DNA from 3 places in the Sporosarcina sp. FSL W7-1349 genome. Region 1 is predicted to be linked to each of the others. Evidence: riboswitches for the same ligand, from Rfam matches in the RefSeq annotation. Region 1 holds a riboswitch; each other region holds the start of a gene.
What was found. A riboswitch is a leader RNA that binds a small molecule or an ion and turns the genes downstream of it on or off. The one in region 1 is predicted to bind thiamine pyrophosphate.

Region 1 (10,657 bases):
GTCGATCAGCAGTATGGAACATTGAAAGGGGACGCCTACATGGTGAAAACATTGGAGAAAGTGGATGTTGTGACAGTCGGGGTTGGCTGGACAGGCGGCATTGTCGCCGCAGAATGTGCCAAAGCCGGCTTGAAAGTGGTAGGTCTGGAACGGGGAAACGAGCGCGGAACCGCCGATTATTCCTTAGTTCACGATGAATACCGCTATGCCTTTCGTTATGAACTGATGCAGGATCTTTCAAAAGAAACGATTACGTTTCGCAACAACCGATCGATGCGTGCGCTCCCGATGCGGCAGTTAGGCTCCTTTTTGTTGGGAGAAGGGTTGGGGGGAGCAGGCACCCATTGGAATGGCCAAACGCATCGCTTCTTACCATACGATTTTGAAATCAAAACGATGACCGAGCAAAAATATGGGAAGAACAAGCTATCTCCAGACTATCTATTGCAAGATTGGGGCATTACCTATGATGAGATGGAGCCCTATTTTGACAAATTCGAAAAAACATTGGGATTGTCAGGAGAAGAGACGAATCCATTCGCGAGCAAACGGTCATCGCCCTATCCCACTCCACCGATGAAAAAGACACCAATCCTAAAGAAATTTGAAACCGCTGCTAAAAAGTTAGGCTATTCACCGTTTATGACACCATCTGCAAATCTATCAGAAGCTTATGTGAATCCGGATGGCTCCCGGATTGAAGCTTGCCAATATTGTGGATTCTGCGAGCGATTCGGCTGTGAATACGGCGCCAAATCTTCACCGGAAGTCACGGTCATCCCGACAGCGCAAAAGACAGGAAACTATGAAATTCGCTTCCATGCCAATGTGGTGGAAGTGTTGAAGCAAGGCGATAAAGTGACCGGTGTCCGGTATATCGACCGTTTATCGGGCGAGGAGTTCATTCAACCGGCAGAAGTCGTTGTCCTTACAAGCTATGTGTTGAACAATGCCAAACTATTGATGGTTTCTGGCATTGGCGAGCAGTACGATCCGGAGACTGGGAAAGGGACGCTTGGAAAAAATTATGCGTACCAAATATATGCTGGAGCAAGCGGCTTGTATGAGGAACAGATGAATGTCTATATGGGGGCAGGCGCGCTCGGTATGTGCATCGACGATTTTAATGGGGACCATTTTGATCATAGCGAGCTGGACTTTATCCACGGTGCGGTGTTGTCAACATCGCAAACCGGAACCCGGCCGATTGCATCCAATCCCGTTCCACCGGATACGCCTTCCTGGGGGGCGGAATTTAAAAAAGCGTCGATCCATTATTATTCACGGGCGCTCGGCGTAGGCGGCCAAGGGGCTTCCATTCCACACCGTGAAAATTTCCTGGCATTGGATCCCACTTATAAAGATGCCTATGGACTGCCGTTATTGCAAATGACGTATAATTTCACCGAACAAGACCGCAATCTGTCGAAGTTCATTACCGAAAGGGCGACCGAGATTGTCCAGGAAATGGGCGCTAAAATTGTGATGCCCGGGGGAGAGTTAAAGGAATATGACATTGTCCCTTATCAATCCACCCATAATACAGGCGGAACTATCATGGGGGCCGACCCGGCGACAAGTGTCGTAAATAATTATTTGCAACATTGGAATGCGGAAAATTTATTCGTTGTCGGGGCCGGAAACTTTGCGCATAACGGGGGATATAATCCAACCGGAACTGTCGGCGCGCTGGCCTATCGCTGTGCGGATGGGGTTATTCAGTATAGCGAAAAGGGCGGATCACTCGCCTAAACATTTGGAAGGGGGACGGGTAGGATGGGAGGCATTGCAAGCATCGGCGTACCGGGGTTAATAATCATCTTAGTCATTGTGTTAATATTATTTGGACCACGCAAGTTGCCGGAAGTCGGGTCGGCCGTCGGAAAAACATTGGCCGAATTCAAAAAATCCGCTAGGGACATCATGGAAGATGAAGAGCCTGCGGAAATAGAAACGAAGAAGAAAGTCTAGAATCCATCATCGCCGTACCGCACCAGCGCGAGGACAGGTACGGCGATGAGGTACCGAAAGCGGGTGCGAAAAAATGGATCCGTATGAAGAACAGAACCGGAAAATCAAAAGTCCGCTCGATCTGCCGCCCCGTGCTGGGAAGGAGGAAGTCTTGCCAGTACCAACAGAAACAGAGCCGCCACACCCTATGGAAGCGCCCCATGAAAAAGCAACATTGGTCGGCCATTTATCCGATTTACAAAAACAGCTGATCAAAGGCGCAAGTATCTTTTTATTCTTCCTCGTCGGGGTGTTTTCTACTATCAATCTATGGCTTCCATTTGTAACCCGGGGCCACCCTCTTATTATTTTAGGCCCGCTGGAAGTCGTGAAATTTTATATGTCCATTTCAACTGCCATCGCTCTCGGATTGTCATTGCCTTTTCTCTGCCATTTTATATGGAAATTCGTCCAACCTGGTTTAACTGAACAAGAATCCCGATTTCTTAGCTTATATTCACCTGTCATGCTAGTGCTGTTTCTTGTAGGCATTGCATTCGGCTATTTCATCGTCAATCCGCTCAGCTATTCTTTTTTGCTGTCCCTTGGTGCCGTGAATTTCGATATTATGGTGTCGGCTCAGGAATATATGCGATTTTTGTTGATGACGACGATGCCGATCGGTTTGTTATTTGAATTGCCGATTGCCACTTTGTTTCTATCGGCTATTGGGGTCATAAGCGCTGAATCGATGAAAAAAGTACGGAGATGGTCCTATCTTGTACTCGCTATTGTGTCTGCTCTTATCACGCCGCCTGATTTTATCAGCCAGCTGCTCGTTCTTATTCCGATGATACTACTGTATGAAGCGAGCATCGCCCTCGTTCTGATGGCGGAACGGCGGAAAGCAAAAGCATTGCCCCCTCAAACCGGGATGGATGGTTGAGTCGGGGGAATGCTTTTTTTAATTGAGAAACTACGGAACTTCCAAATGGGTGATTATAGGCTTAGAAAGTGTAGTGAATCCAGATGCCAGATTCAGAGGAAAGCGAAAAGAGCGTCTCCGCCCTTTTGTTTTCCGTATGGTGGGGTAAAAGGTATAATGAGGCATAAATAGATAGGCGGAGAAAGGAAGAGGAGCGTGGAATTTGAAGAAATCCCGAAAGTGAGACCAAACTGTTTCGGATTCCTATTATTCTTTTTCGGAGTAATGTTATGTATTTTTATAATGGCCCTCCTCGGCTGTATCGCTATACATATTACGTATTATGGGAATTATACTACCGATATTTTTTGGACGTTATTCATTTTTACGGCGCCTGCAATTCTCACAATGGGCCTGATGATCTTCCTCTACACCTTTATTTTTCGCAGAATTTATTTACCGAAGCCTCTTTTTTCAACACTGAAAGAGATCATGGGTTATGTAAGTGTTTTTTCACTTGTGATTGTCAACGCGGTTGCTACCTTTTATCTTCCAGATGAAAAAAGTTCGAATGTAGGGATAACTGATCCCTTTCTGATTGCTGAGTTGAAGCGGTTTTTTGTGTTGTCCATCGAGCCGATCAATTATACATATACCTTTCCTGTCATCTTTAGTATGGCTACGCTCATTTTCTTTTGGTTTGAAAGATGGGATCATGCTGTTTGTCCTGTCCGCAGGAAAAAGATTATCATAACGAACAGACAGCCTGTGACAGTGACCAGCCCTCCTATCATCAGGGCGCGAGAAATTATTAAAGAGATGAAATGGATGGTACAGCAATCCAAAGACATGTTGGAATGAACGAAAAAGAATTGACATTTCGCGCTGCATTGCTTACAGTAGCGATAACGAATTGAACGAAAGGGTGACCCAATTACATGGACAACTAATCCTATTTTCGAAATGAAACAATGCAAGGTTTTGTAGAGCAGAAGTGTTCTGCTTCTTCAAGCTGCCTTCCATTGTTGCTTTCAGAATAGGATTGGATACCATAGGATTGGGTGTTGTGGACCAAAGGGAGTCGACTCTTTTGGCGTCCGCTTATCCCTCTATGCCTCCTATTCTGAATGCAGAACAGGAGGCTTTTTGCTGTCTCCTACTAGAAAAAGGAGATGATTCTATGCTGTTAATCGAAGCGCATCATATCAAGCATTATGTCCAAGACCGCTTATTATTACAGGCAGAGCATTTGCAAGTCCACCAAAATGATCGCATTGGATTGGTCGGGCGCAACGGAAGTGGGAAGACGACCTTGCTTCAAATAATAGCGGGACGATATGCACCTGAAGAGGGGACGGTCCTTCGCCACGCCCGGTGCAGCCTGTTGCCCCAGCTGAAACGGGTGGATTCCAAGAAAAGCGGCGGGGAAGTGACGCAAGAATATATTCAGCAGGTGCTTTTGGAGCATCCGGAACTCCTTCTAGCTGATGAACCTACCACCCATCTGGATACCGATCATATTGAATGGTTAGAAAAAAAGTTCGGTGAATGGCAAGGAGCCTTGCTCATCGTCTCGCATGATCGCGCTTTTTTAGATGCTCTCTGTACAAAAATTTGGGAAATCCAAGATGGCACCATAACCGAATATACTGGAAACTATAGCGACTATATGGAGCAGAAAAAGGTCGCTCGGCAACAACACCAGGCCGCCTATGAAAAATATGAAAAGAAGAAAAAACAATTGGTAGATGCCTTGAAACTAAAAGAAAAGAAAGCGGAACGAGCAACGAAAGCACCGAAAAAAACGAGCTCCTCCGAAGCAAGGATTACGGGCGCCAAACCGTACTTTGCCAAAAAACAAAAGAAGTTGCAAAAAACCGCAAAAGCGATTGAAACAAGATTGGAAAAGCTGGAGATAGTAGAGAAGAGGAAGGAAACAGCTCCACTGAAAATGGATGTAGTCAATGAAGAAAACTTCAAAGATCGGATCATTCTTCGAATTGAGAATGTAGAAGGGAAAATAGGAGATCGGCTTCTTTGGAAGAAAACTGGTTTTTACGTCCGTGGCGGGGATAAATTGGCGATTGTCGGCCCGAATGGCAGTGGAAAAACAATGTTTCTCCGAAAGCTCGTTCAGCAAGATCCCGGTATGATCTTTTCACCTTCCGTGAATTGGGGTTATTTCAGCCAACATTTAACCATTCTGGATGTAGAAAAAACGATCATCGACAATGTCCAGTCCTCTTCGAAGCAAGATGAAACGCTCATCAGGACAGTCCTTGCGAGAATGCACTTTTTTGGAGAGGATGTCCATAAGCCGGTCCACGTATTGAGCGGTGGGGAGCGGGTGAAGGTTGCACTCGCTAAACTCTTTTTAAGTGATTGCAATACATTGATTTTAGATGAACCGACGAATTTCTTGGATACCGAAGCCGTGGAAGCATTGGAATCCCTACTGAAAGACTATGCAGGCAGCGTAATCTTCGCTTCCCATGATCGGCGCTTCATAGAGGAGGTGGCTAACAGGATTGTCGTCATCCGCGATCAAGAAATGGAAGTATTCGAAGGCGATTGGCATCAATATCAAAACAAGCCGACCACGACGCAAGGCACTGATCAGGATCGGCGGTTGCTGTTGGAAACGAAAATTTCTGATGTATTGAGCCGCTTAAGCATAGAGCCTTCTCCAGAGCTGGAACGCGAATTCCAAAAGCTTTTGAAAGAAAAAAAGGAACTGGACGGATAAAGAATTTTGAAAGTCCTCTAGAAAAAAGGGTCGCAGCATTCAGTAGCCGCGGCCCTTTACGATTACATTTCTTCAAAAATTCCATCCAGATTAGGGTCCTTGGTCAACAGCCCCGTCTCCAGCATCCAATCCGCCATCACTTTCCACGTTTCCGCATCCTGTTCTCCGAATGTCTGCGGTGCTTTCATTTTCGGGAGGAGGATGGACAGGGATTCCCGTTCCACTTCTTCCACAAGCGGGAAGTTCGCTTCATCTTGATGTTTCAATAAAGTCGCCAATGCTTCTTCCGGATCGTTTTCCATATCGGCAAATGCCTTGCCAGCTGCCCGCCAGAACGCCCGGATGTTGTTCTGCTCCTTTTCCCACGTCTCATCGCTCGTCACGACAACGAGTTCATAAAAAGATGGGACGCCGTAATCAGTCGGATCGATATACCCTGTCGGAAAGCCCTCATGCTCCAGTAGCGGCACTTCGTGATTAATATATGCGCCAATGACCGCATCCGTCTTCTCAGAAATCAAAGAAGAATTGAGCTCAAAGCCGACGTCGACCATTTCCACTTTGCCGAATTCGGCGCCATCCGTCGTCATCATCGTATCGAGCATCGCTTCATTCAACGGAATTCCCGTATACCCGACCGTCTTGCCTTCCAAATCCTTCGGGCTAGCGATGCCGCTCTCCTTGAGAAAAGCGATATGATTCAACGGGGATCGGACAAGTGCCCCGACCGATTTGATGCCAATGGACTGTTCCGTCTTCGCAATGAGCACATCTGGCTGGTACGTGATGCCGAGCGTCACTTTGCCGGCAGCCGCCAAGTTTATCGGGTCAGACGGATTAGCCGGGAATTGGATGTCCACCTCAATCCCTTCCGCTTCAAAATACCCTTTGTCTTGCGCGATATAGAGAAAGCTATGCACCGCGTTCGGATACCAATCCAACATGATGCTGACCTTTTGATTTTCCTCTTTCGTTTCGCTGCATGCACCTAGCAATAGCATGAGTATGGCGCTAGCGAACAACCCGATCCATTTTTTCAATTTCGAGACCTCCACTGTAGTAAACGATTTTCAATGAATGAAACAGTTATGAATAAAATAATTCCAATGCCCGTCAACACGAGAATCGGAGCAAACACAGCCGCTCCGTCAAACTGGGTCATCATGCGCCGACTGAAATAGCCGAGTCCCGCTTGCGCTCCGAGCCATTCCCCGATGGCCGCCCCGATGACACTTAACGTCACCGCTATCTTTAGGCCTGAAAAGAAATGGGGGAGAGCGGCCGGCACGGAATATTTCCAAAAAATATCCCGGGGGACAGCCCCCATCGTCCGGAATAATTCCCGGACTTCTTTTTGCCCAGCCGCCAACCCATCGAAGGTGTTCACGGTAATCGGGAAAAACGTGATCAGCACCGCAACGGCCACTTTACTCCAAATCGTATAGCCGAACCAGAGGACGAAGATGGGAGCCAGCGCGATGACCGGAATCATCTGCGAAGCAATGAGCAACGGATAGACCGCTTTTTGCACAGCTGGCTTGGCATGCATCCAGACAGCCATCGCGGTCCCCATGCCGATCGATAAGCACAGCCCGATGACAATGACCGCAAACGTTACCGGTAAATGCTTAAGAAGCAGCACTTCCTTCAGCTCCCATAACCGGATGACGATTTGCATCGGCGACGGCAGGATGAAAGGTTTAGCCAACAGCCGGGCGCCCGCTTCCCAGACGCTGAACAGGATGACGACGATAAGGGCAGAAGAGGCGTTTTTCATAGCGCCACCTCGGTTTTCAGCTTTTCCAGTAATTGCTCCTTGAGCGCCAAAATGGCAGGCTCATGCAAATTTTTTCGCGTCCGGGGCCTCGACAATGGCACGACGATTTCCTCTAATGAAGTGACGGGCTGGTTTTGGAGCATAAAAATCCGATCCGACAGGAAAAGCGCTTCTTCCACGTCATGCGTGATAAACAGAATTGTCGATTGTTGCATTTCCCATTGCCGGAGCAGCCATTCCTGCATCGCCAGACGGGTGATTGCGTCGAGCGCGGAAAACGGTTCATCGAGCAATAAGAGCGGACTTCCGGAGAGAACGGCACGCAAAAAAGCGACGCGCTGTTTCATGCCGCCTGAAAGCTCAGCAGGGTATTTGTCACCCGTCCCCCCAAGACCAAATTGGTCCAATAAAGGCAACACCCATTCACGGGCCGCCCGTTTTTTCATTCCCGCCAGTTCGAGTGGAAGGGAGGCATTTTCTATGATAGTGCGCCATGGCAACAGCAAGTCCTGTTGTGGCATATAGCCGATATTGCCGAGAAGCGGCTCGTCTTCTTTTCCATTGAAAACGATCCGGCCGGCTGACGGGACCGCAAGCCCCGTTGCCAGCCGGAACAGCGTGCTTTTCCCCGAACCGCTCACCCCGACAATCGAGATGAATTCACCGGGTTGCACGTGAAAGCTTAAGCGGTCCAGAATATTCGCTTGACCGTCGTAGCTGAAGGAAACATCGTCAAACTTGAGCATGGCGGGTTTCAGTTCCGGGCCACATCTGTTTTGAATTCGCCATATCCCAGAACATGTACTCAAAGCGGGTCGTGTTCAAGAAAATCTCCTCAAGCCGTTCCAGCTCATGCTCCGGCTTACCTTCCGCATACTGATCCATCAGTTCGATGCACCAGGACGCCAATTCCCCGAATTCTTCGGAAGCGTACATGCGAATCCAATCTCCGTACAACGGATGATCTGCCGCCCCCGGAATGGCATTCAGCTCTTTCCCGATTTCCCAATAGCTCCAAGCGCAAGGCAGCAGTGCCGCGACGACTTCCGCCACGGTGCCGTTCTGGCAGACATGCAGCATATAGTGGGTGTACGCGAGCACGATCGGGGAAGGCTGCGCGGACTCCAGCTCATCCTCGGAAATGCCGAACCGTTTCGCATAGTTACGATGAAGTTCCATCTCCGTATTCAGCGTGCCGTCCAACAAAGAAGCGAATCGTCCCATCGTCTGCAAATCGCTTGCCTTCACGGCGCCGATCGCAAAAACTTTTGCGTAATCAATTAAATACAAATAGTCCTGCACCATATAGAACCGGAATTTATCCGGATCCAATGTGCCATCTCCGATTCCCTGGACAAACGGATGCGCGTGATTCTGCCTCCATATCGGCAACGTCTTCTCATGCAATCGATCTGTGAACTTCATGTTTCATTTCCCCTTTCGTTTTTTCCAAATAAAAAATCCACCTCTTGAAGAAGAAGTGGATGAATGACATTCAAAAGCACAACCGGATACAGACCGGCAGAATGTAACTGCTCAACACCTCTTCCTTACGCCGGCATGATCCGGTTCAAGTTATAAGGGTTAAGGCGAATGCCTCTCTCAGCTCGTTGCGAGCACCCCTAGCGGTGAATCTTATGAAATTGGATTGCCCTATTATAATCATAGAAAGATTGAAAGGTCAAATAGGTGTAAAATTGGAACAGCCATCCGGCGCCGGTTTGACACGGACGTGGATGGCTGCATAGACTCTTGTAAACTATGTTAATATATCTTCATATACCGTTCCAATTCCCAAGGATGGACCGTGATCCGGTAGCTCTCCCATTCCACTTTCTTCGCTTTCATGAAGTTTGCGCAAATATGGGAGCCGAGCGCTTCCTGGATGACTGCATCTTCCCCAAGGGCGATGAGGGCGTGGTCCAGATCGGTCGGCAATGTGCCGATGCCGAGTTCCGCCAGCTCCTCGGGTTTCATTTCATAAATATTGCGATCGACCGGTTTTGGCGGTTCGAGTTGCCGTTTGATGCCGTCGAGGCCCGCTTTCAAGATGGCCGCCATGGCGAGATATGGATTCGCGGAGGAATCGACGGAACGGACTTCGATCCGCGTACTCATGCCTCGGGAAGCCGGGATCCGGATGAGCGGACTCCGGTTTTGCGCCGACCACGCGACGTAGCAAGGTGCTTCATAGCCCGGCACGAGCCGTTTATAGGAATTTACCGTCGGATTGGTGATGGCGGTGAAACCTTTGACATGGTCGAGGACACCCGCCATGAAGTGATACGCCGTGTCGCTGAGCTTTCGTTCGCCGTTTTCATCAAAAAATACATTTGCCCCGTCTTTGAATAAAGACACATTGCAGTGCATGCCCGATCCACTGACACCATACAACGGTTTCGGCATGAACGTTGCATGCAAACCATGTTTCCGTGCCATCGTCTTGACGACGAGTTTGAAAGTCTGAATATTATCGCAAGCCGTCAACACATCTGCATATTTGAAATCAATTTCGTGTTGGCCGGGGGCTGCCTCGTGATGGGAAGCCTCCACTTCGAAGCCCAATTCCTCCAACTCAAGAACGATATCACGACGGCAATTTTCCCCGAGATCCATCGGGGCCAAATCAAAATAATCCCCATGATCGTTCAATTCCATCGTCGGCTGCTTGTTCGCATCCAGTTTAAACAAGAAAAACTCTGGTTCGGGTCCGAGATTGAAATCGGTGAACCCAAGTTCCTTCATTTCCTCGATGACGCGTTTCAAGTTGCCTCGCGGATCACCGGGGAACGGAGTGCCGTCCGCTTGTGACACATCGCAAATGAGCCGCGCCACCTTGCCACTGCCGGAAGGCCAAGGAAAGACCATCCATGTATCTAAATCCGGGATGAGGTACATATCTGACTCCTCGATCCGGACAAAACCTTCAATCGACGACCCGTCGAACATCATTTTATTGTCGAGCGCCTTCTCAAGCTGGCTGACGGGAATCTCCACATTTTTAATCATGCCTAAAATGTCGGTGAACTGCAGGCGGATAAAATTCACATGTTCATCCTTCACAAATCGCCGAATGTCGTCCTTGGTGTAATTCCTCATCATGCCACTCTCCTTTTTTTCTAACATTTTTCTATAATAAATCAAGAAGAATACCATTTTCAAGAATTTTTTTCAATAAAATAACAGAAATATTTCTTCACGTAAATAAGGAGGAATTCATATACATAGGAGGGGAGGAGGCAGAGGAAATGGTTTCATT
Region 2 (10,657 bases), on a different contig from region 1:
AACTCGATAAGCAGAGCATCCAGCTCATCGATTTATTCGAGATTACGAAGGAACAATTGGAAGGACAGGCACAGAACAGAGGGAATAGCATTCAGATCGAGGTCGAGCCGACAATCCATGTTCTGGCCGACTATGACAGGCTTCTGCAAGTGCTGATCAATATTACAAAAAACAGCATCCAGTTCACAGAGAATGGATTGATTCGACTACGGGGCTTCGACGAAGAAGAATACACCATCATTGAAATCGAGGACACCGGAATCGGCATGGACCCGGAAGAAATTGAAAAGATTTGGAGCCGCTTCTACAAGGCGATCGTCTCCCGGACAACGAATCCATACGGGGAATTCGGCCTCGGCCTGTCCATCGTCAAACAACTGATCACCCTCCACGGCGGAACGATCGAAGTCGCCAGTGCGAAGGGACAAGGAACCGTGTTCACCATTGCCTTGCCGAAAACTGCGGGAGATTCTTGAACGTCCGGATGTTTTCCCGAGCGAAAGTGCCGACTTGCAAGCGAACCGGACTAAAGTACAAGCAACCGGCTACGGAATGCAAGCAAGCTGGTCGGCAATGCAATCAAACCTCGAACCAATTCAATTAACCTCCGTCTGGCATCCGTTGCAACTTAAAAAGGCTGTCCCCTTGTACATCTTGGAGACAGCCTTTCATTCTGCTTGGGCCAAATAAATAATCCCTTCTCTTTGAATGACATCAAACTTACGACAAACAAAAATTTCTTCACTGCTGACAGATGGAATCGATGTGGTAGCGGATCGTGGCAATCACTTGTTCACTCTTCAAACGCTTCGGCTCGAAGAAAGCATGGATGGCAATTCCATCAATGAGGGAATAAAGCCGCTCAACCTCCAACTCAAAATCAAGCCCTTCTTTCAACACCCCGCTTGCCGCTAAATGGCCCACCAGTTTTTGTACACCTTCCAAAATCATATCCTCTGGTATCGCTAATGTATCTTTCCGATGCCGGACATGAGCCATGAACGCAAACCACACTTCCATTTCAGCACGTGTCTCGGCATTCACCGGCACAATTTCCAACAAAACGGCGATGACCATTTCTTTCGGCTGCAAATCCCTTGTTACGACAGATCCGATTCGCGCGGTCGCCCGCTCTTGCACGAGAGTCATTGCATAGACTAGCAAATCATCTTGGTTCGAAAAATAATGACGGAGCGCTCCGAGCGAGAGCCCCGCCTCCTCCGCAATATTCCGCACTGTTGCCCCTTCCATCCCTTTATCCAAAATGACCCGCCACATTGCCTCGGCAATCTGCTCGCGTCTTTTCTCGTGATCGACAATTTTCGGCATACTTTTATTTTAGCAAATTAATTTTTCTGCGCAATATATAGTACACTTGTATTAAATAAAACAAATAATGTATAATAACTTTAAATTAATACAATTGTATTAAAAAGGAGTGTGCGCTTATGAATTTGATCGCCTGGACGATTATTGCATGTGAGATTGGTTTTTGGATCGTCATCCTGCTTGGGTTACTGACCCGTTATGTGTTCAACCGGAAACAGCTCGGCTTGTTTTTCTTGGCCCTGACTCCCGTTATCGATCTTCTATTATTGACCGTCACCGCAATAGATTTATACAACGGCGCAGCGGCAACACAGATCCATGCCTTGGCCGCTGTGTACCTGGGCGTATCGATTGCGTTCGGTAAAAGCATGATTCGTTGGGCTGATGAACGGTTTCGCTACTATGTCAAAAAACAAGGCGAGAAGCCAAAGCGAAAAACCGGTTGGGCATACGCACGCCACTCCATGAAAGGGTCATTCCAGCATCTTGTTGCTTTCTTAATCGGTGGTGCTCTGTTACTGCTGATGATTTATCTCATCGGTGATTCGGAAAAAACGACCGCCCTATCCGGCGTGCTGAAAACATGGGCACTTATCCTTGGCATCGACTTCGCAATTTCTGTTTCGTATTTCATTTGGCCACGGCCGGAAAAAAAGAAACATAATGTTTCCTAATGGTACGGGCGCACCTAAAAAAGAACAACCGGCCCCCGCAGGCCGGTTGTTCTTATGCGTTCAGATGTTGCAATGCTTCTGCCACTTGTACAGTGCGTTTAGCTTGGTGTTTGACAGCAGCTTGCACGTCCTCAATCATTTTGCCATCCTGTCCCACCGTGACGCTTGTTCCATATGGGTTACCACCCGCCCCGAATGTGACGGCATCCGTGTAGCCCGGTGCTGCGACAATCGCTCCCCAGTGATACATGGTCGTGTACAAAGAGAGGATAGTCGCTTCTTGGCCGCCATGTGGATTTTGTGCAGAGGACATGGCGCTCACGGCTTTATTCGCAAGCTTGCCTTGCGCCCAAAGACCGCCTGTCGTATCCAGGAAGTTCTTCATCTGCCCGGGCATATTGCCGAACCGGGTCGGTACGCTGAAAATGATGGCATCCGCCCATTCCAAATCCGCTGGAGCAACATCCGGCACGTCTTTTGTCGCGTCCACATGCGCCCGCCATGCCTCATTAGAATCAATAGCTGCTTGAGGTGCAGTCTCAGGAGCTTTCAACACCTTGACTTCCGAGCCGGCTTCCTTCGCCGCCTCCGCCGCCCATTGAGCGAGCTGGTAATTGGTCCCCGTCGAGCTATAATACACAATGGCTGTTTTCACCATATTCCTCTTCTCCTCTCTTGATTTCCAAAATAGCATGTCTATCCGATCTTCTTTTTATTCACTGGACGATGTTCTTTCCATACCAATCCGCCGCGGCTTCCACTTCCGATCGGGTGAGTGAATGACCGTTCATTTCCCAATGAATCGCCGTTTTCGCACCTGCCCCATTCAATAAATTCGCCAATTCCTCCGCTTCTTCCGGCGGACACATCGGATCGTTCTTCCCTGCAGCTATGAACACCCGGACCCCTGCCAAATCGGGCAACTCCACCCCGCGTCGAGGAACCATCGGATGATGCAGGATGGCCCCCTTCAAACTGTTTGCATGATGGAATAGCAAACTCCCCGCAATATTGGCACCGTTTGAATACCCGATCGCCACCACATTGGAACGCTCGAAGTTATATTTTTCGGCAGCCTCGTCAAGGAATTGGTGCAATTCTGCCGTCCGGGCAATCAAATCCTCCTCGTCAAACACTCCTTCCGCCAAGCGCCGGAAGAAACGGGGCATGCCGTGTTCCGACACATTCCCACGCACACTCAACACCGATGCTTGCGGATCGACCCACTCCGCCAATTGCAATAAATCCTGTTCCGTTCCGCCCGTGCCGTGCAGCAGAAGCAAGGTTGGCCTTTTCGGATTCTGTCCTTCTTTGAATATATGGATCATTTCTTCACCTCGTAATTTATCTTTAATTCAAGATAAATATATCAGTGCTTCTCCCGGCTGTCAAAAAGTCTGTTTCACTGCAGGTTCGAAATGCGCCAATATTGCCAAGCGACAATCCGCGACATCCAGGCAAGTCCTTTGCTTGCCGCGAGGTGGATGTCTTCCCAATCTCCATCGCCTCTAGCCAAATAGACTTCATGATGTGGGGCTTGATCATGATAGCCCCAAATATCGAACAAACCGTCCCGCCGCATGACCGCCGTTACTTCGTAGTCGATTTGCGGTGCTGTAGTCAGCGGATTGCCGACTGCATGCTGAAGGAGAAAGCCGGTCTCATCTTCCCCGTGATCCAATCGTTCCAGCGTGATACCGTCGGGTGAAGCGGTCGCCCGTTCCCGAAAACGCTTCAAATAATTATAGGCGACCGACTCCCCGACCTGCTTCGTAAAGGTCAATGGAGAACGAGCTAAATCATAGGTAAGTTCGATATCGACCCGCGTCCGGAAACCTTTGCCGTCCGAAGCAAAACCTCGGCCATCTCCTTTGAAATAATGGTTCGGCGACAGGACATTGGGGTTCGTAATCCATTGCTCTTGCAAGAAAGTCGTATAGCGGAATTTCCAGTGGTCCACCCGTTTCCGAGCTTTCTTCTCCTTGACAGGCAACAGCAACTGACTCGGGGATGCAATTTCCTTTGTCATTAAAAATTGCTCTACTTCCGCCTCTTCTTTCGTAGCAAACGGATTGACGGCGCCAAACACTTGTGACACAACGGATTTGCTGACGTTCAACCGTTCCTCGGACTGGGCCAAGGGGCGTTCTGCGTGGATGGAGTAGATGGAAGGTTCGTCTACTAGGATGTCCCGGTCAATATAACGATTCCCTCTCACCGTTTCTACATAAACCCCGTTGCGGAAAATATGATATTCTTCGATGTCTTTGATCTTCTCCCAAGACAGCGCAATCTGTGTCTTGGCAACAATTGTTGTCATGACGATGGATTGCAGGGGATTCTCCTTATTCTTTTCCTCTGCGAACGCAGATGTTTGAAGAACGATCACATCGACCACTTCCCCATTTTCAAGCCGTTCGACCGTGTACGTATAGAATTTCGCATGGGTGAAATCCCCATCACTGAACTCCGCGACCGTCCCTTCGTACAAATGCGTTCCATCTTTATACACACGATACAGTCCGCCGACATCATTCCATGTGAATGAAATGAGATCCGCCTTGTGCAAGACTGTCTGAATCTCAAATAATGACTGCATGGACGCGAAGCCTCCTTCTACTCTTCATAATTGCTTGTTTTGGAAGAGACTAAACCTGGTTGGGCATCTTATTCCGAATTCCCTTATTGCTATCACTTGAAACTATGTTATAGTGAAGTGGAAAATAAATTCATATTTCACCACTAGGGGAGTCCTGTAGAAGGACTGAGACGCGTATGGATATGCGGACCCTTGGAACCTGATCTGGTTGATGCCAGCGGAGGGAAGTGGAGTGGCAATTGCAATCGTTCATTTTTCCAACACGTCCGCTTCCTGATCCGATCAGGAGGCGGATTTTTTAATGTCAAAAAAGGAGTGGATTGTCATGTCAAACTCACCAAAACTTCTTCTACAACAATTACGGAAGGACCAACCTCTCGTTCACTGCATCACGAATATTGTCGTGGCCAACTTCCAGGCGAACGGCCTGCTTGCGTTGGGTGCGTCTCCGGTGATGGCGGATGCGGTCGAGGAAGCTGCTGAAATTGCGGCCGTCTCTTCTTGTACCGTCCTGAATATCGGCACCTTGAAGGCGGTCACGGTCGAGGCGATGATTCTCGCTGGCAAGAGTGCCAATGCGCATGGGAAACCGGTCGTTCTGGACCCGGTCGGAGCCGGAGCGACTGCGTTCCGCAAGCAGTCTGTGCTGCGTATTTTGGAGGAGGTCGATGTCACGCTCATTCGGTGTAACGCAGGGGAACTGGCGGCCATTGCAGGTGTTGATTGGCAGGCGAAAGGCGTCGACGCCGGAGAGGGAGAAGCGGACGTGGTGAAATTGGCAAAACAAGTCGCAACTACCCACGATTGCCTCGTTGCGGTATCTGGCGAAGTCGATATCGTCACGGACGGACAGAATCTCTTGTCCATTACTGGCGGACACCCATTAATGACGCGAGTGACTGGCGTGGGTTGCCTGTTAAGTTCCGTAGTAGGCGCTTTTTTAACCGTGGCGAATGAAAAACCATTGGAGGCGGCCGCCACGGCTTTGGCTTTCTATAAACAAGTTGGGGAACATGCGGCAGAAGCGGCCACAGGACCCGGAGATTTTGCAGTTCATTTTCTGAATGGATTGGCTTTAACGGAAGACCGATTGATTACAATAGGGGATTTTATTTCACAAGGAGGCATTTCACTATGACAGCAGTAGCGTTAACGATCGCTGGTTCAGATAGCGGGGGCGGGGCCGGCATCCAAGCCGATCTGAAAACCTTTCAGGAATTGGATGTATTCGGTACATCCGCACTGACCGCGGTCACGGCACAAAATACACTTGGCGTACATGGCGTCTATCCGATTGAAGCAGCTGGTGTCATTGCGCAGATAAAGGCAGTCTTGGAGGATTTCCATGTCGGTGCGGTGAAGACGGGGATGCTCTTTTCGGCTGACATCATTACAACGGTGGCACAGACATTACGAATGTACGGACCACCGGCATTGATCATTGACCCAGTCATGATTGCAAAAGGCGGCGCTTCCCTCTTGCAAGAAGAGGCAGTGCATGCGTTACAACAGGAACTTATTCCGATTGCGGCAGTCATCACACCGAACATCCCGGAAGCAGAAGTCCTGACAGGGGTTTCCATCGAAACGGATGACGACGTCTTGGAAGCGGCGGAGAAATTGTTGGAGCTCGGGGCCCAGGCAGTCGTTATGAAAGGCGGCCATCGCCACAACGAAAAATTTGCGGAAGACCTATTCCTCTCCGCGGATGGCGAGCGGTTCATTCTCCGCTCGGAGCGGATTAACACGAAGGATACGCATGGTACCGGCTGTACGTTCTCAGCAGCCATCACGGCATGGATGGCAAACGGAAAAACGGCTGGAGAAGCCGTGGCGGAGGCGAAACAATTCATCCAAGCGGCCATTCGGGATGGATTGGAACTGGGCGCCGGACACGGCCCGACCAATCATTGGGCCTATCGTCGCCTTGGCGAAAACGCAGGAAAGGGTGTCGTCCTTGTCGATTAAAGAGCAGTTGAAATTATATTTCATCATGGGATCGAATAATACCGGAGCAGTCGAACCGCTCAATGTGTTGGAAGCGGCACTCCAGGGAGGTGTAACCTGTTTTCAATTACGGGAAAAAGGGGAAGGAGCGTTGACCGGAGAGGCAAAACGGGAATTTGCGCAGCAATGCCAGCAGCTCTGTCAGCGCTACAACGTCCCGTTCATCGTCAATGATGACGTGGAATTGGCGATAGCCGTCGATGCAGACGGCGTCCATGTCGGACAGGACGACATGGAAGCGGGACGCGTGCGGGAACGGCTCGGGTCCAATAAAATCCTAGGCGTCTCTACCCACACATTGGAAGAGGTTCAACAAGCGTTAGCAGCCGGCGCGGATTACGTCGGCATGGGTCCCGTTTATGCGACCATTTCGAAAGCGGATGCCAAGCCGGTCGCGGGAACTGGGTTGATCCGGAAAACGACTTCACTTCATCCCGATCTGCCGATTGTCGGCATCGGAGGCATCACACTAGATAACTTCGAGCCCGTCATTCAAGCCGGTGCCAGCGGGGTGTCCTTGATTTCGGCCATTGCGTCGGCAGACGATCCTTTCGCCACGGCCCAGAAATTTGCGGCAGCGATCGGAGAAATCGTACAGAGGGAAGGGGCTTCATCATGAATACTCGCAAGATGGTCATCATGACGATGTTCGTCGCGATTGCGGTGGCAGGTTCGACGTTCGTTTCATTCCCGGCAGGTATCGCACGGGCTTATCCGATCCAGCACGCCGTCAACGTCATCTCGGCGATCCTGCTCGGACCAGTGCCCGCCGTCATCATTGCCTTTTTAACGGGATTGGTGCGGATTTTGACCGGCACCGGCTCCCTGTTGGCATTCCCCGGCGGCATGATCGGCGCGTTCTTGGCGGGTATACTATATAAACGATTTGGAAAGGCCTGGCTCGCCGGCGTAGGTGAAATGGTCGGTACTGGCATCCTCGCCTCCTTGTTCGCCGTCCCGTACGCCAAAATTCTGATGGGCACGACGTTCACAGCATTCTTCTTCGTCCCGCCCTTCCTCGTTTCGAGCGTCAGCGGCGCCCTGCTCGGCCTTGTACTAGCCGCCCGTTTGCAGGATACCCGGATTTCGTCGAAGATTGGACAGATGGAATGAACATGCAACGCCAGTAATCCCGGAAGCGGGTGCTGGCGTTATTTTATCGTCACTTATCGATGGATAATCGTCACTTTTGATGGAATATCCGTCACTGCGGCATAGGTATCCGTCACTTTGGAGCGGATATTCGTCAAGTTCACAAGTTTATTCCTAAATGAGGACTTTACTCATAGATTTATCCGAGACAATAGATATCCCAATTCGGTCCGGTTCTCTACCCCCATCTTTTGAAAGACGTTTTGCAAATGCTTTTTCACGGTATTTACACTGATGGACAACGCCTCTCCAATTTCCTTATTCAATAAACCTTGCCGAACCAGTTTCACTATTTCCTTTTCTCGACTAGTTAATCTTGCCTCCAAAATCGGTTCTCTCTGCTCCTGACTAATCATGGCCGCTGCATTAAAAGCCCCCTCAATCGACTTTATAAGGAACTGGATACAGTTTCGGTCGACCTCACTAAAATGGCCTTCTTCCTTCTTCCGGACCAATCCGATTACCCCGACCAACTTCGATTTATCATAAATGTAAATTCCCATCTCATCGATATAACCAAACCGATCGAAATAGTGTAATGCGTATTCCGTCTTTTTAAATTGGGTATACGGCATAACATCTTTTATTTTCAGGATTGGAGCTGTGGGCACTCCATTCGGTATATTCCCCGGCGCCAATACATCATGGGTGTGATACGTTTCAAAATACTCATACATCGATTTGTCTTCAATATTAGTGAAGATCGGATCCATTAGCCGCCCTTCGTCATCAAGTAGCCAAAATAAATTGGTATAGCCAAACACTTCAAACAGACAATCAACCACTTTCTGACGATACGCTGTTAAGTTGCTACTATCCGAGTTAAATGCAACCCGGTCCAAACCTTCCATGATCTTCTTGTACTCTTTTTGCGTCAATTGCAACAAGTGATCTTCCTCCTGGTTCAGAATATTTTAAATGGTCATGTAACTCTTTCGGGTAATAGTATCCGTTATCCTCTTTGATTACAATGAAAAAAAGGAGGAGAGAAGATGAAAAAATCAGAATATGTGAATTATGATGGAATCGGTCTTGCGGAACTAGTGAAGAATAAGGAAGTAAAACCCGAAGAACTGGTTCAAACATCACTCGATCTCATCGAAGATTTGAATCCTGCACTCCATGCAGTCGCCTCAACAATCGAAGACCAAGCGTTGGAGGAAATCAAACAAGGACTGCCGAAAGGCCCGTTTGAAGGAGTACCATTCCTAATAAAAGAGCTAGTCCTTCATGCCAAAGGGGTTCCCGCCAATATGGGAAGCCGCCTAGCAGAAGGTATGACATTCCCTGTAGATAGTGAATTGATGGCCCGTTTCCGCAAAGCCGGTCTCGTAACGGTCGGGACAACGCCAACGCCGGAATTCGGCTATAATGCGACGACAGAGGCAACCTTCTATGGCGAGCCGGCAAAAAATCCGTGGGATACAAACCGCAGTCCGGGCGGGTCCAGTGGAGGTTCATCATCCGCGGTCGCGGCCGGCATCGCACCTCTTGCCCATGCTAATGATGGCGGAGGGTCGATTAGGATTCCCGCCGCCTGTACCGGATTAGTCGGGTTGAAACCGACGAGAGGGCGCATTCCAGCCGGGCCTTTCAACAGTGAACCGCTCAATGGCATCGCCATCGAGTTTGCACTATCCAGGACTGTCCGTGACACAGCCACCTTGTTGGATGCGGTCGCCGGCCCGGATGTCGGTTGCTACGCCTGGGCAGAACCGCCGAAAACCCCATACGCCCAGGCAATGAAAACAACACCGAAGCCATTGAAAATTGCATGGACAGGAAAGCCGGCATCAGGAGTGCCCGTTGACGAGGAATGTCTTCGTGAGCTGCATGAAACCGTCAAACTTCTGGAGGATTTAGGCCATACAGTAGTGGAAGCCGCTCCTCAATACGATGCGGAGTCATTTAGCCAGGCAACCGTCCGTATCTGGACAGCTAACATTCACCATATGATCAATGGAGTCGCGTCTGCCTTAGGTCGTCAGCCGGGTGAAGATAATATAGAAGCGGCCATCTGGGAATGTTATAAATACGGGAAAGCGATGCCAGCGTCTGATCTTTTGGAAGCCATTGACACCAATGCAGCCGTCTCCCGCCAAGTCGGACAATTTTTCACGGACTATGATGTTTTACTCTCGCCAACCATTGCTACGCTGCCAACGCCATTAGGATTGCTGAATTCCAACAATCCTTCAATAGATGCGGTCGAATGGACAGAACAAATCTTCACCTATGCGCCATTCACCAACCTGTTCAATGCAACGGGACAACCATCCATCTCCCTTCCGATTGGATGGAGTAACGAAGGTTTACCGATTGGCATGCAGTTCACTGGCCGATTTGCGGATGAAACCACGCTTCTGCAATTAGCGGCGCAATTGGAAGAAGCGAAACCGTGGAAGGAGAAGAAGCCTCCCATTCGTAAATTGATGACCATTTCGTGATGAAAAGCCCGTTGTCTGATGTGGAGACGACGGGCTTTTCAATTGTAAGATGGATTGGCTTCTGCCGCCTCTCCTCTTCCCCTACCCACACTTCCTACCGTTCCTCACCAATTCCTATTTCGTTTCTTATTCAATTTCTATACTGCCAAATGTTCTCTCGGGATAGGTTTACATGCCGATGTGCTATACTTTATGAAAACGTGCGGGGGTGTTTTTATGGCTCAGTCAAGTTCGGATCATCGGATGACCGTCGCGGAAATCAGTGAGCGGGATGGATATTGGGAATTGATTGACGGGACACCGTATAATATGACGCCTGCTCCATCGCCTCTTCATCAAAGGGTTGTGGGCGAGCTGTTTTTTTCATTGCGATCCCACTATGGAAAAGGGGACTGCTCTGTGTATATGGCACCTTTTGATGTGCAATTGGACGAAACGGACCCCTATAC
Region 3 (10,657 bases), on a different contig from region 1:
CTTCAAGCAATATCAATGACATCCACCCTTTTGCGAAGATACATCCGGAATCTGGCATATTCTACATTAGTATGCCGCTACCAGCCACATTTTTTACGTTTGTATCTTATTTATCTCTAGTGTAGCGACGAAAAAACGGCACCCACTGAAGAAATCGTTTTCAATTTCCACATTCTAACAAAACACTCGGAACATAAGTTGCACTTATTATATCATGAATTTTCCATATGAGAAATATTGCATTTGTGACGGAAACTTCATACTTTTACTGTTCCGCCTTCCTGTTTGGAATGTATACTGTACAGTAGGAGGATTAGACGATGATGAAAATGATAATGACCTTTTCCCTCGTCTGCATGATAGCCGTTTACTCGGTTGCTAATATATTGCCTTTGAATGGCACGACGACATGGGAAATTGCATATAGGTTACCCGTACTTTTTACACCTGCAGGATACGTTTTTACCATTTGGATACTCATTTATGCTTTATTAGGTTTTTGGATATATGGCTTTCATAAGAAACCGAGCTCTTCCCGATCGATTTCCAGACTTCGCGCATCTCTTTTCATATTGAGTTGCCTGTTCAATATCGCTTGGATTTTATTATGGCATTACGGTTATTACATCCCGATGCTTATCGCCAAAGTGATTATTCTCGGTCTTCTGCTGGCCCTCTATTTCACCTATCCCCCAAAAGAGAATTCCATTTGGGGCAGAGTTCCGATTTCCATCTATGTTGGTTGGATATTCATCTCGACGATTATGAATTTCAATTATGTACTGACTTACCGGGAATGGTCCGGCTGGGGACTGAGTGATCCGCTATGGACTGTCATTTATTTGACGATTGCTGCAGCATTCGCTTTTCATTTCCTCTACCATCATAAAGATGTGGCTTTGAATTTAGTGAATATCTGGACCTTCATCGGGATCATTGTGATAAATGGAACAGATGAACTATTCGTTTCAGCCGCAGCCCTGTTCCTAACAGCGGCGATGGCAGTCGGAATTCTTATGGTACAGAAACATCGAAACGGACAAGATTTACCAAGCCATGGCACAAAAAGCATAGTGAAATGAAAAATCGCCGTCTCTTCCAGTTCAGAAGAAAGCGGCGATTTTTTTATGAACGTTGCAATAGGCGCGGTGCTGAAGTGAATAAAAGCGAGGCGACAATTGCAGACAAGATGATGGACGGTATCATGAACGTCCCGTTGTATAAAAGCGAGTATAGCCATACCGGCTGGTCCCCGGCATATTGCCCAAAGAACACCATTCCGCCGATGAAATGGATCAGATAACGGAATAACCCTCCGATTACTGTACCCACGACAATCGCCGCGACCATCTTCCCCTTCTTCCCTTCCGCTTTTCCACGAAGCAGCCAAACGAGCGTCACTGCCGCGAGCCCGACGAGTGCATAGGCAACGAAATAATCCAACGCAGCCTGTACGGGATGATACACCTTTCCTGCCGAGATCATTTGGATCAATCCGCTTAAAAATCCGGTCAGCATGCCGCCCGCGAATCCCCAGCGAAAAGCCATTACCACAATCGGCAACATTGACAAAGTGATTGAACCTCCCTGAGGCAATGAAAATCCGATTTGATCCAACACAAAAGAGATAGCACCTAAAATGGCAACTTCCAATAAAAATTGAAGACGTTTCCTAGACAAATGAATTCCTCCTTCCTTGAAAAATGGTAGGAGGATGTGAGATTGAAAAAATACGACTAGCTACGAAATGAAAAAAGACATCCCGGATGAACGGGACATCTTGATATGCCAGTTTCCATCCACATCCCTACGCAAGAATGATCTTACAGGTTCAAAGGGTCAGGACAACTCAATGCCCAATCTCAGCCAATCGGCACCCCTTGTGGTTTTTCATGCAATTGTCTATTCAAGTGTATAGTATTCAGAGGAAGTAAGCAAGATGATTTCATCTACTGGAAAATCCTTGTATAGTAAAGACAAGATGGAGGGACGTTTATGACCAATCAAAAATTATTATCGGCCTTGTGTTATTTTAGTATATTTTTTTCGCCCCTGCTTTTTCCATTGATTGTCTATTTCATCTCCGAAGATTGGGAAGTGAAGCAGCATGCCAAGCGCTCACTCGTCTCCCATCTCGTTCCTACTGTATTGCTCGTGGCGGGCTTCATCCTCTTTTCATTTTCCATGTTCTCCTTTTACGAACCAATGAATGGAGGCATGGGAGGTTTTGGATTTTGGCAAATCACCCCATTCCTGTTTGTCGCCATCTACGGACTTCTTTTCCTCGTCATCGTGATCTGGAACATTATCCAAGGCGTCAAGGTGCTCAAATAAGGTTTACTTTTGGAAGCCCGGGGAAAAATACAGGCAATAGCGTACAAGGAAGAAGGCGATGGAACAATGAAAAAACTAATAAAAACAGCGATCAAATGGGCACCTGTCCTTTACCCCATCATTCGCAAAATGATGTCGGAAAGAAAAAAATACGGCACGTCGATTCCAAAAAGATAAAAACGCGGACCGCAACGCTGCGGTCACGCGTTTTTTCTCTTATCCCAAACCGGAAAAATCTATCCCCGATTTCAAAAGTTTGCCGTCTTTTGGATTCCTGGAATATGTTATAGTATGGGATGGTAATGAATGAACGGAAGAAAGGATTTGTTCAGGATGATCGTAAAAAATGAAAGAGAAATCGAATCGCTTAAAAAAATAGGAAAAATTGTAGCAGAAATTCGGGAAGAGATGAAGCAAGCGACCGTTCCCGGCGTCACAACCAAGGAAATCGATGAGCTGGGCGGGCGGCTTTTCAAAGAGAAAGGAGCCATTTCTGCACCTATTGACCAATATGACTTTCCGGGCTATACATGCATCAGTGTCAACAATGAAGTCGCACACGGCATTCCGGGTTCACGGGTCATCCAAGATGGCGACCTGGTCAATATCGATGTGTCCGGCTCATATGGCGGCTATTTCGCCGATACCGGCATTTCATTCGTCGTCGGCACACCGGATGAGAAGAAGCAGAAACTTTGTGATGTCGCGAAAAGCGCATTCGACCGCGCGATGACCAAGGTGAAGGCCGGCTCCCGCCTCAATCAGATCGGCAAGGCTGTAGAACGAGTAGCGAAAGACAACGGTTTGCATGTCATCAAGAACCTGACAGGCCATGGGATCGGCACCTCGTTGCATGAAGAGCCACAGCATATCCTGAATTATTATGACGCTTGGGATAAAACCTTGCTGAAAGAGGGAATGGTCCTCGCAGTCGAGCCGTTCATTTCTGAAAAGGCCGAGCATATTATCGAGTTGGGAGATGGATGGACGTTCGTAACACCAGATAATTCCTACGTCGCGCAAATCGAACATACCATCATCGTCACAAAAGACAAACCGATCATTTTGACTGCTTTGGACGATGAAACGGCATCCAATTAAGTCGCCCGCAAAGCATAATAAAAAGGCTGCTCCTGTCGCCCGAATCGAATTCGGCATAGGAACAGCCTTTTTTATTTCCCTTTATTCTTCTGTACGGTTTTCGAATTGCCTTCCATCAGTTGTCCTTTATACCATGTTTTCTGGACGGGTTTCATCCCTTTCGTCAACTTGCGGTAATCGCGCTCTTCCGCATAGGACAGGAGGGTCAATACTTCCCCGTCGCTCCCCGCACGGCCCGTTCTCCCGGAACGATGCAAATATTGCTCGATCGTGTGGGGGACATCGACATGGATAACATGGGTCAGCCCCTCGATATCCAAACCGCGGGCACCAAGATCGGTTGCGATCAAGACCCGGAATTCCCCTTTCCGGAAGCTCTCCAGCGTCTTCTGACGATCCATTTTCTTCATGTCCGAATACAAGACCCCGATCGGTGCCTCATTATGCCGCAGTTTCATCTCCTTCATATGAAGCTGGTCCACATTATTCATGAAGGCGAGGGCCCGGATTCCTTTCAAATGGGCCAATCCCCGCAGCAGATCCGTTTTTTCCCGTACATCGGTCTTCACATAGGAGTGGACCACTTTCCCCTGCTTCGGCATTTCATCCGCGGTCACTTGAAGGCGGATCGGTTCTTTCATCAACCGCTTTGCGACGATTTCAATTTCGTCCGTGATGGTCGCGGAAACCGCAACGACCTGTCTATCCGGATGGGCAGCTTCAATAAGCCCTTTGACAATAACGCGGTGATCGCGGGATAATAGCTGATCGGCTTCATCGAGGATAATCTGTCGGATATCATACATCTTCAGCCGATTGGCCCTGACCAGTTCGGCAAGCCGTCCCGGAGTTCCGACGACGATGGTCGGCTTCTTTTTCAAGCGCTCGATTTGGCGCTGCATATTCGCTCCGCCGATTAATTGCGTGACCGTGATGTTCGTCCCTTCCACCCATTCCCGGATGATGTTGACGATCTGCATGGACAGTTCTTGGGATGGCGTCATGATCAAAGCCTGTGTCTGCTTTTTATCACCATCGACCATTTGTAAAATCGGAAGCACATACGCCAGCGTCTTCCCGGATCCCGTCGGTGACTCCGCTACGATATCCTTGCCATCCAGCATTTCTGGTATCATCTTTGTCTGGATCGGCATTTCGGTTTCAAATTTCCATTTCGCTCTGATGTTCTCTTCCAAATTTTCCAAGAAGGACATTCTGATCCCCACTTTCATTCTATACAATCCAGTATATCCTAGCTGTCTTTTTTACACGAATGTTCACCGTTTCACTTCATATCCGCATCTTTCAATAGCCGACTCAGCCAGGACGAGGAGTGAATCGATATATTCTTCCCCAAGTTGTAATTCCTCTCTGACGATGGACAACTCGGTGCAGCCGAGGATCACTTTGTCGCAATCCGCCTCTTTCAACGCCTGCTCGATCAAGTCCCATTTTTCCCGGTTCGCCGGCCGACCAGCTTTAATATCGTCGTAAATGACCGACATGACGATTTCCTGGATTTTCGGATCAGCGATAACAGGTATCAAACCATTACGTTCACAAGCAAGCTGATAGACTTCCGTAGTGATCGTCCCGCTTGTCGCTAAAATACCGACACGACTGGCGCCCAATTCTTTCGCACGCCGCGCCGTCTCCGATACCATATTGATGATCGGCAGTTCCGTGCTTTCCTGGAGTTCCGAATAGAAGGAATGTGCCGTATTGCAAGGGATGGCCAACACTTGGGCCCCTGCTGACTCCAAGCGCCTGCTATCCGAGATGAGGACAGGAACCGGATTGTCCTCACTTTCGCCAAGGATGAAAGCCGTCCTATCCGGGATATTCGTATTGTTGGTGATGACCATATTGACATGGTCTTGGTCTTTTTCCGCGGCTGTCCGTCTGACAATCATTTCGCCTATGTACATCGTGGCCAATGGGCCGACTCCGCCGATGATGCCTAATGTTTTCTTTTGCATGGTAGCCGTCAAACTTTCTGTAATAGTTTTTTATTCACAATCACTTCAAAAATTATAGCATAGGGAAAGTTCGGCAATCAATTACGCCCCTGCTCTCCAAGCGGAGCGCTACAACCGGACAAGTGAAAGAAAAGCCACGGAAGTCCTGTCACTCCGCGGCTTTTTTCGGTTCATTTTTTCATTTTTTTCTTCAGTTGCTGGACTTTCGGAACGACTTTGACGAACAGATTATAGAGGAACGGTTTATATACCTTATCGATTTCTCCGATATACTCCGTCACGCCGTCCTCTTGACAAAAGCTGCTTTTGAAGGCGTACAGCCCGTCCTGTTGGCTGTCCAAGATGAAGACACCGCCGAGGTCGTACTGCTGGGCCCCTTCCTCGATCCCCCACTTCATCATCTCATAGTTCATCAGATGGTTCGGGTTGAGGTTGCGCTTTTCGTTCGTACTGCCGGCGTACAGATAGTACAATTTCCCGTGATAATTGATTGTGACGGCACCCGCCAAATAATCTTCCTCATGTTTGACTAAATAGATTCGAAGACCGTCATACGCCTCGCGCATCTTGACGAAATAGTCATAAGAACGGATTGTGATCTGATTGCGTTCTGCCATCGTTCTATAAATATCATAGAAGATTTTCAAATATTCATCGCTGTGGGAATGAGACACTTCCACCCCTTTTTTGATGGCTCCCCGGATGATGTTCCGGGTCTTCTTCTTGTATCGCATCATGATCGATTCTTCGTCTTCGCCTTCCAGCTTGACGATCATGTTCAAACGCGGTTGGATCAGCTCATCCTTATCAGCGTCAACATTTCGGACGACGTAGCCGGCATCCGAGTACTTCTTATTCAACTCTTCGGAATACAAGATTTCGGGATCCATCTTCAGTGCGAATGCTTTATGCTTTTTCGCTACTGCTTCCGCTTCCCTCAATAATTCGGCAACGAGTGCTTCATCATGAAAATCGCAAACAGGTCCACGCGGCGCATACAGCAATGAAAAACCGCCCGGCACTTTTCGGATGAGAAGGGACATGGCAGCCACAATTTCTCCATCCCGTTCCACATACACCTGTTCATTGCCCCAATCATCTTTGACGTCTGCCCAATTGGGGTCTTGCGTGAGAGCCCGATATGGGGAATTCCGGATGAATTCCTCATACCGTTTGACGTCCCTCTCATTAGCCTTGTCCAATACTGGCACCCTGGAATCACTCCTTATACCCGTGCACACAAACTCCGCTGCGACAAGCGGACTTACTCTTTCCGTTTGAAATACTTCTCGAATCGCTTGTAATAATCTCGATAATAATTATATAACTTCAACGAACGGATGAAATTCCGATCTTTGTCGTAATAGAGAGTCGAAGCGGTCTTCTTCTCTTGAATCAGCCGTTTGACCTGCTGTTTTAATTCATAGTCCATCGTATACTTGACGAGCAATTTCAATGGCACCGTATGCCAGAGCACTTCATTGCGACCATATTCGATCGGATTATCCCGATGATAAACACGGTCCTCCACGAGATATTTGGCCATATTGTACCCGTTCGCCGTGACAAAATAGCTACTGCGCCCTTGCCGGATGTTCAATTCAAAAATTTTATATTTCCCATCCCTGCGGTCATATTTCAGATCGATGTTCGCATAACCGGTAAAGCCAATCGCTTCAAGGAATTTCTTGTACTGATCGTAAATGTCCTGGTTGTATTCTCCGACAATCCCGACATAGTTTCCGATCAAGACCGGCGTGTAATCTTCCAACACGACTCGACCAAGGCACATCATCCGCACCTTCCCATTCCGGTCGCAGTACGCATTCAAGACGCGCATCACAGTATCATCGCCCGGGATATAATCCTGGATGATGAGCTTCCCGTCATATGATGAGGAATAGATGGTATTGATGGCATTGACGAACTGTTCTTTCGTATGTAAGACGTATGCCTTTTTCTTCCCCTCGAATTGGGCGTTGAAATAGCGCATGCTATCCGATGGTTTAACAACAACCGGGAAATCGAACGGCAATTCCATATGCGGATCCATGCCCTTGACGAACATGACCGTGTCAGGGTAATCCAAGCCATGTTCCTCACACATCTCGTAAAAATTTTCCTTGAAAATGATATCGTCCATCATCTCTTCATCGACGAACGGAAAAATATAATGCGGTTCCAAATGCTTTTTACTTCTGACGGCAAGCTCGACATAATTTTCATTGCTGGCAATTAAAAGAAGCTTTTCCGCCCGCTCATGCAGCTCGTCTTTCAACTCCATCAGGCTTTTTATAAACGTATTGGGTTCATCAAAATTATCAAAGATTCGTTTTTCAACAATTTTACTATGCATCGTCGAAAGTAGATGACCTTTCGTCGCAATAATGCTGGTGATGCCATATTGCTCGTGAAATGCTCTAGCCATTCCATAAGCATTGTCATCCGATCCGAGGATGACAGGGAGAAAATCCGCTTTTGGCATGAATAAAACCCCTTATCAACAAGTTCTCAAGAGTATTGCCGCCGCCCCTCCGGGACAACTACATAACACCCCCAAGTGTATCGCACGCTTGTTTTCAAGTCAAGAAACCCCATAAGGACAACCACCAGTACATGCGGTTTAGCCGAATGGTTTTATTTATCTTCACTGCACCAGTGTCAATTTTTAACGAATGAAGAAACTTGTTAAAGGATCATTGGTAGAATGATTTTCAAACGGATTGTCGTGGTGAAGAACTTTTTCTAAAGTGTTATACGGAATTTATTAATTATTTTATAATTAATTCACAAATATTTGATTTCTTTTTCAGTTCTTTTCTACTATACTCTATATATATTGCAAATTTATTTTACTTTTATTTGCATATTTCTGGGGGGATAGATATGAGAACATCCGTACGAAACAAATTGGTCGGATTGGCTATAATCGTTATTTTACTGCCAATCCTGTTCGTCGGGGTGATGAATTACATCGTCACCAAAAAGGAGTTGGATCAAGTCGGCCGAATCGGACTCCAAAATGGAACCTATGCGGTCTTAGACATGATCGGGGTACTGGATGCGGAAGTGAAGAGGGGTACTCTGACATTGGAGGAGGCACAGGACAGGGCCAGGGACCTAATTGTCGGCCCGCGAGATTTAGAGGGAAAACGCGCAATTACCAATCGTGCAAAATACGGGGAGAATTTCTACTTCTTCGCTGTTACGGAAGAGGGGATCATAGAAGCACATCCAAGTTTGGACGGACAGAATGTCATCGACTTCCAAACGGATGACGGACGCTATTTCATGCAGGAGTCCATTGCAGAAGCGAAAAAACCGAATGGTGGATTTGTCCGGTACGATTGGCCGACACCTACAAATCCTGACGCCAAGGCACCTAAAATTACATACAGTCTACAAGATCCGCATTGGGGATGGATCATCGCAGCGGGTACATATGAAATGGACTTCAATGCAGGGGCTGTCAATGTACTGAAAAACTCAATCGTCATGATGATCATTGCCACAGTAATCGGGGTCGGCCTGTTCTGGATCTTCTCGGGACGAATGACTTCCTATATCAAGCGGATCATGGCCATGACATCTGATATCGCCAAAGGGAAGCTGACAGGAGAGGACATCCCGATCTTATCAAGGGATGAATTAGGGATCCTTGCTACGAATGTAAATGAAATGAAATCCAGCTTGAATGAGATGGTCGGCCATACGCGTGAATCGTCTAACCGGATGCGGAATTCTTCTGAAATGCTGAGTGCCATTACAGAAGAGACGACAGCCTCAGCGGATGAAGTACATCATGCCATTGCGGAAATTTCCAACGGTGCCGTCATCCAGGCGGAAGAGGCGGAAACAGCTATCGGAAAAGTGGAGAACCTTTCCGACTTGATTTCCAATACGACCGAAAAATACGAAGAGATTGTCAGCGGTATGACAACAATGACCAATTTACAGAAAACAGGAAGCGAAAAGGTGGAAGAGTTGGAACGCAACTCCGAGGAATTTACTGACGTGATCCAAGAGCTTCGGAAAAATTTCTCCCAATTGACCGATGGGATGGGTGAAATCCAAACGATTGTCCAGACGATCACATCGATTTCCGAACAGACTAATTTATTGGCACTCAACGCAAGCATCGAAGCCGCCCGGGCCGGGGAACATGGAAAAGGGTTTGCCGTTGTTGCGGATGAAGTGCGGAAGCTATCCGAAGATACGAACGAAGCGACAAACCGGGTTCGAGATCTGCTCGTCCGGATCGAGGGAGATACCGCTTCCTCGGAAAATCAAATGACGCATACGCTGAAGTTATCGCATGTTCAAGTGGAAGCGATCAATGAAGCGAAGGAGGCGTTCGACCACCTGTCGGAATCTATCCAAAACATCACCGGCCACCTGCATTCACTGGATACCGATATGCAAGAGATGGACGCGAACCGGCTCGTCGTCGTCGGCGCAATCAATCAAATCGCAAGTGTCGCGACCGAATCGGCAGCCGCCACAGAGGAAGTCAATGCATCAATCGATGAACAAAAAGCAGCCATCACATCCATCATGCATTCCTCCTTGGAACTGCATACCGAAGCGGAACGAATGCACGAATTGGTGGAACGGTTCACATAAAGATCATAATTCATTTGATGACTCGCATAGCAATGCGGGTCTTTTTTTCTCCAAATTGTCATAAAACTTTACGAACTCACTACAATATGGCATTGACAGTTTTTGCAAAGATTAGGGATAATTGAATTAGTTCAATAGTTGTATATACATACTATTTTTAGGTTATTTGTACTGGAGGGGGACAATAGGGATGAAACAAAATGAGAAAAGTATAAGGAGTATAGGCTCTAAACTGACAGCGTCTATCATTCTCCTCTTATTGACTGCATCGGTGGTTTTCGGATTTTTTGCCTATCTGAACAGTTCACGGGCCGTCATCGAACAAGTGGAAGTGACGTTGGGGGAAAAGGCGAAAGACATGTCGCATTTCATTGAAGAACGGTTTAACCGTAGTTTCGTGGAACTGCAAGCTTTAGCAACCAATGCGGAAGTAGAAAGCATGGATCCGGACATTCAACAAGCTTTCTTACAGCAAAAGCTGGATGAGGCGGATGATTATCTAACGTTTGCCATTATCACTTCGGATGGAATTTCGCATTACTTGGATGGCACAACAGCCGACTTATCAGATCGTGATTATGTCATCGACGCCTTCAACGGCGAAACGACAATGTCGGAAA

Region 2: another riboswitch for thiamine pyrophosphate. It lies ahead of thiM (hydroxyethylthiazole kinase); the one in region 1 lies ahead of tenA (thiaminase II).
Region 3: another riboswitch for thiamine pyrophosphate. It lies ahead of thiT (energy-coupled thiamine transporter ThiT); the one in region 1 lies ahead of tenA (thiaminase II).

Annotation. Positions count from the first base shown of each region.
Region 1 covers NZ_JBBOOK010000001.1:1,228,000-1,238,656, reverse strand. Annotated here, with positions in the region: gene MKY41_RS06200 (gluconate 2-dehydrogenase subunit 3 family protein) at 1-25, shown strand, start outside; gene MKY41_RS06195 (GMC family oxidoreductase) at 40-1,752, shown strand; gene tatA (twin-arginine translocase TatA/TatE family subunit) at 1,777-1,971, shown strand; gene tatC (twin-arginine translocase subunit TatC) at 2,045-2,896, shown strand; gene MKY41_RS06180 (hypothetical protein) at 3,092-3,736, shown strand; gene MKY41_RS06175 (Vga family ABC-F type ribosomal protection protein) at 4,056-5,621, shown strand; gene MKY41_RS06170 (ABC transporter substrate-binding protein) at 5,684-6,661, opposite strand; gene MKY41_RS06165 (ABC transporter permease) at 6,658-7,398, opposite strand; gene MKY41_RS06160 (ABC transporter ATP-binding protein) at 7,395-8,144, opposite strand; gene tenA (thiaminase II) at 8,131-8,823, opposite strand; TPP riboswitch at 8,929-9,032, opposite strand; gene glnA (type I glutamate--ammonia ligase) at 9,163-10,497, opposite strand; gene MKY41_RS06145 (YunC family protein) at 10,647-10,657, shown strand, end outside.
Region 2 covers NZ_JBBOOK010000002.1:632,305-642,961, forward strand. Annotated here, with positions in the region: gene MKY41_RS17090 (sensor histidine kinase) at 1-476, shown strand, start outside; gene MKY41_RS17095 (TetR/AcrR family transcriptional regulator) at 742-1,329, opposite strand; gene MKY41_RS17100 (hypothetical protein) at 1,449-2,003, shown strand; gene wrbA (NAD(P)H:quinone oxidoreductase) at 2,056-2,661, opposite strand; gene MKY41_RS17110 (alpha/beta hydrolase) at 2,720-3,331, opposite strand; gene MKY41_RS17115 (DUF3238 domain-containing protein) at 3,406-4,602, opposite strand; TPP riboswitch at 4,738-4,845, shown strand; gene thiM (hydroxyethylthiazole kinase) at 4,928-5,740, shown strand; gene thiD (bifunctional hydroxymethylpyrimidine kinase/phosphomethylpyrimidine kinase) at 5,737-6,570, shown strand; gene thiE (thiamine phosphate synthase) at 6,560-7,228, shown strand; gene thiW (energy coupling factor transporter S component ThiW) at 7,225-7,722, shown strand; gene MKY41_RS17140 (response regulator transcription factor) at 7,893-8,648, opposite strand; gene MKY41_RS17145 (amidase) at 8,754-10,208, shown strand; gene MKY41_RS17150 (Uma2 family endonuclease) at 10,425-10,657, shown strand, end outside.
Region 3 covers NZ_JBBOOK010000002.1:39,459-50,115, forward strand. Annotated here, with positions in the region: gene MKY41_RS14170 (GNAT family N-acetyltransferase) at 1-16, opposite strand, end outside; gene MKY41_RS14175 (tryptophan-rich sensory protein) at 321-1,082, shown strand; gene thiT (energy-coupled thiamine transporter ThiT) at 1,126-1,680, opposite strand; TPP riboswitch at 1,788-1,891, opposite strand; gene MKY41_RS14185 (DUF4870 domain-containing protein) at 1,996-2,334, shown strand; gene map (type I methionyl aminopeptidase) at 2,668-3,435, shown strand; gene MKY41_RS14200 (DEAD/DEAH box helicase) at 3,507-4,649, opposite strand; gene MKY41_RS14205 (aspartate/glutamate racemase family protein) at 4,713-5,414, opposite strand; gene MKY41_RS14210 (lipid II:glycine glycyltransferase FemX) at 5,585-6,625, opposite strand; gene MKY41_RS14215 (carboxylate--amine ligase) at 6,679-7,899, opposite strand; gene MKY41_RS14220 (methyl-accepting chemotaxis protein) at 8,301-10,037, shown strand; gene MKY41_RS14225 (methyl-accepting chemotaxis protein) at 10,228-10,657, shown strand, end outside.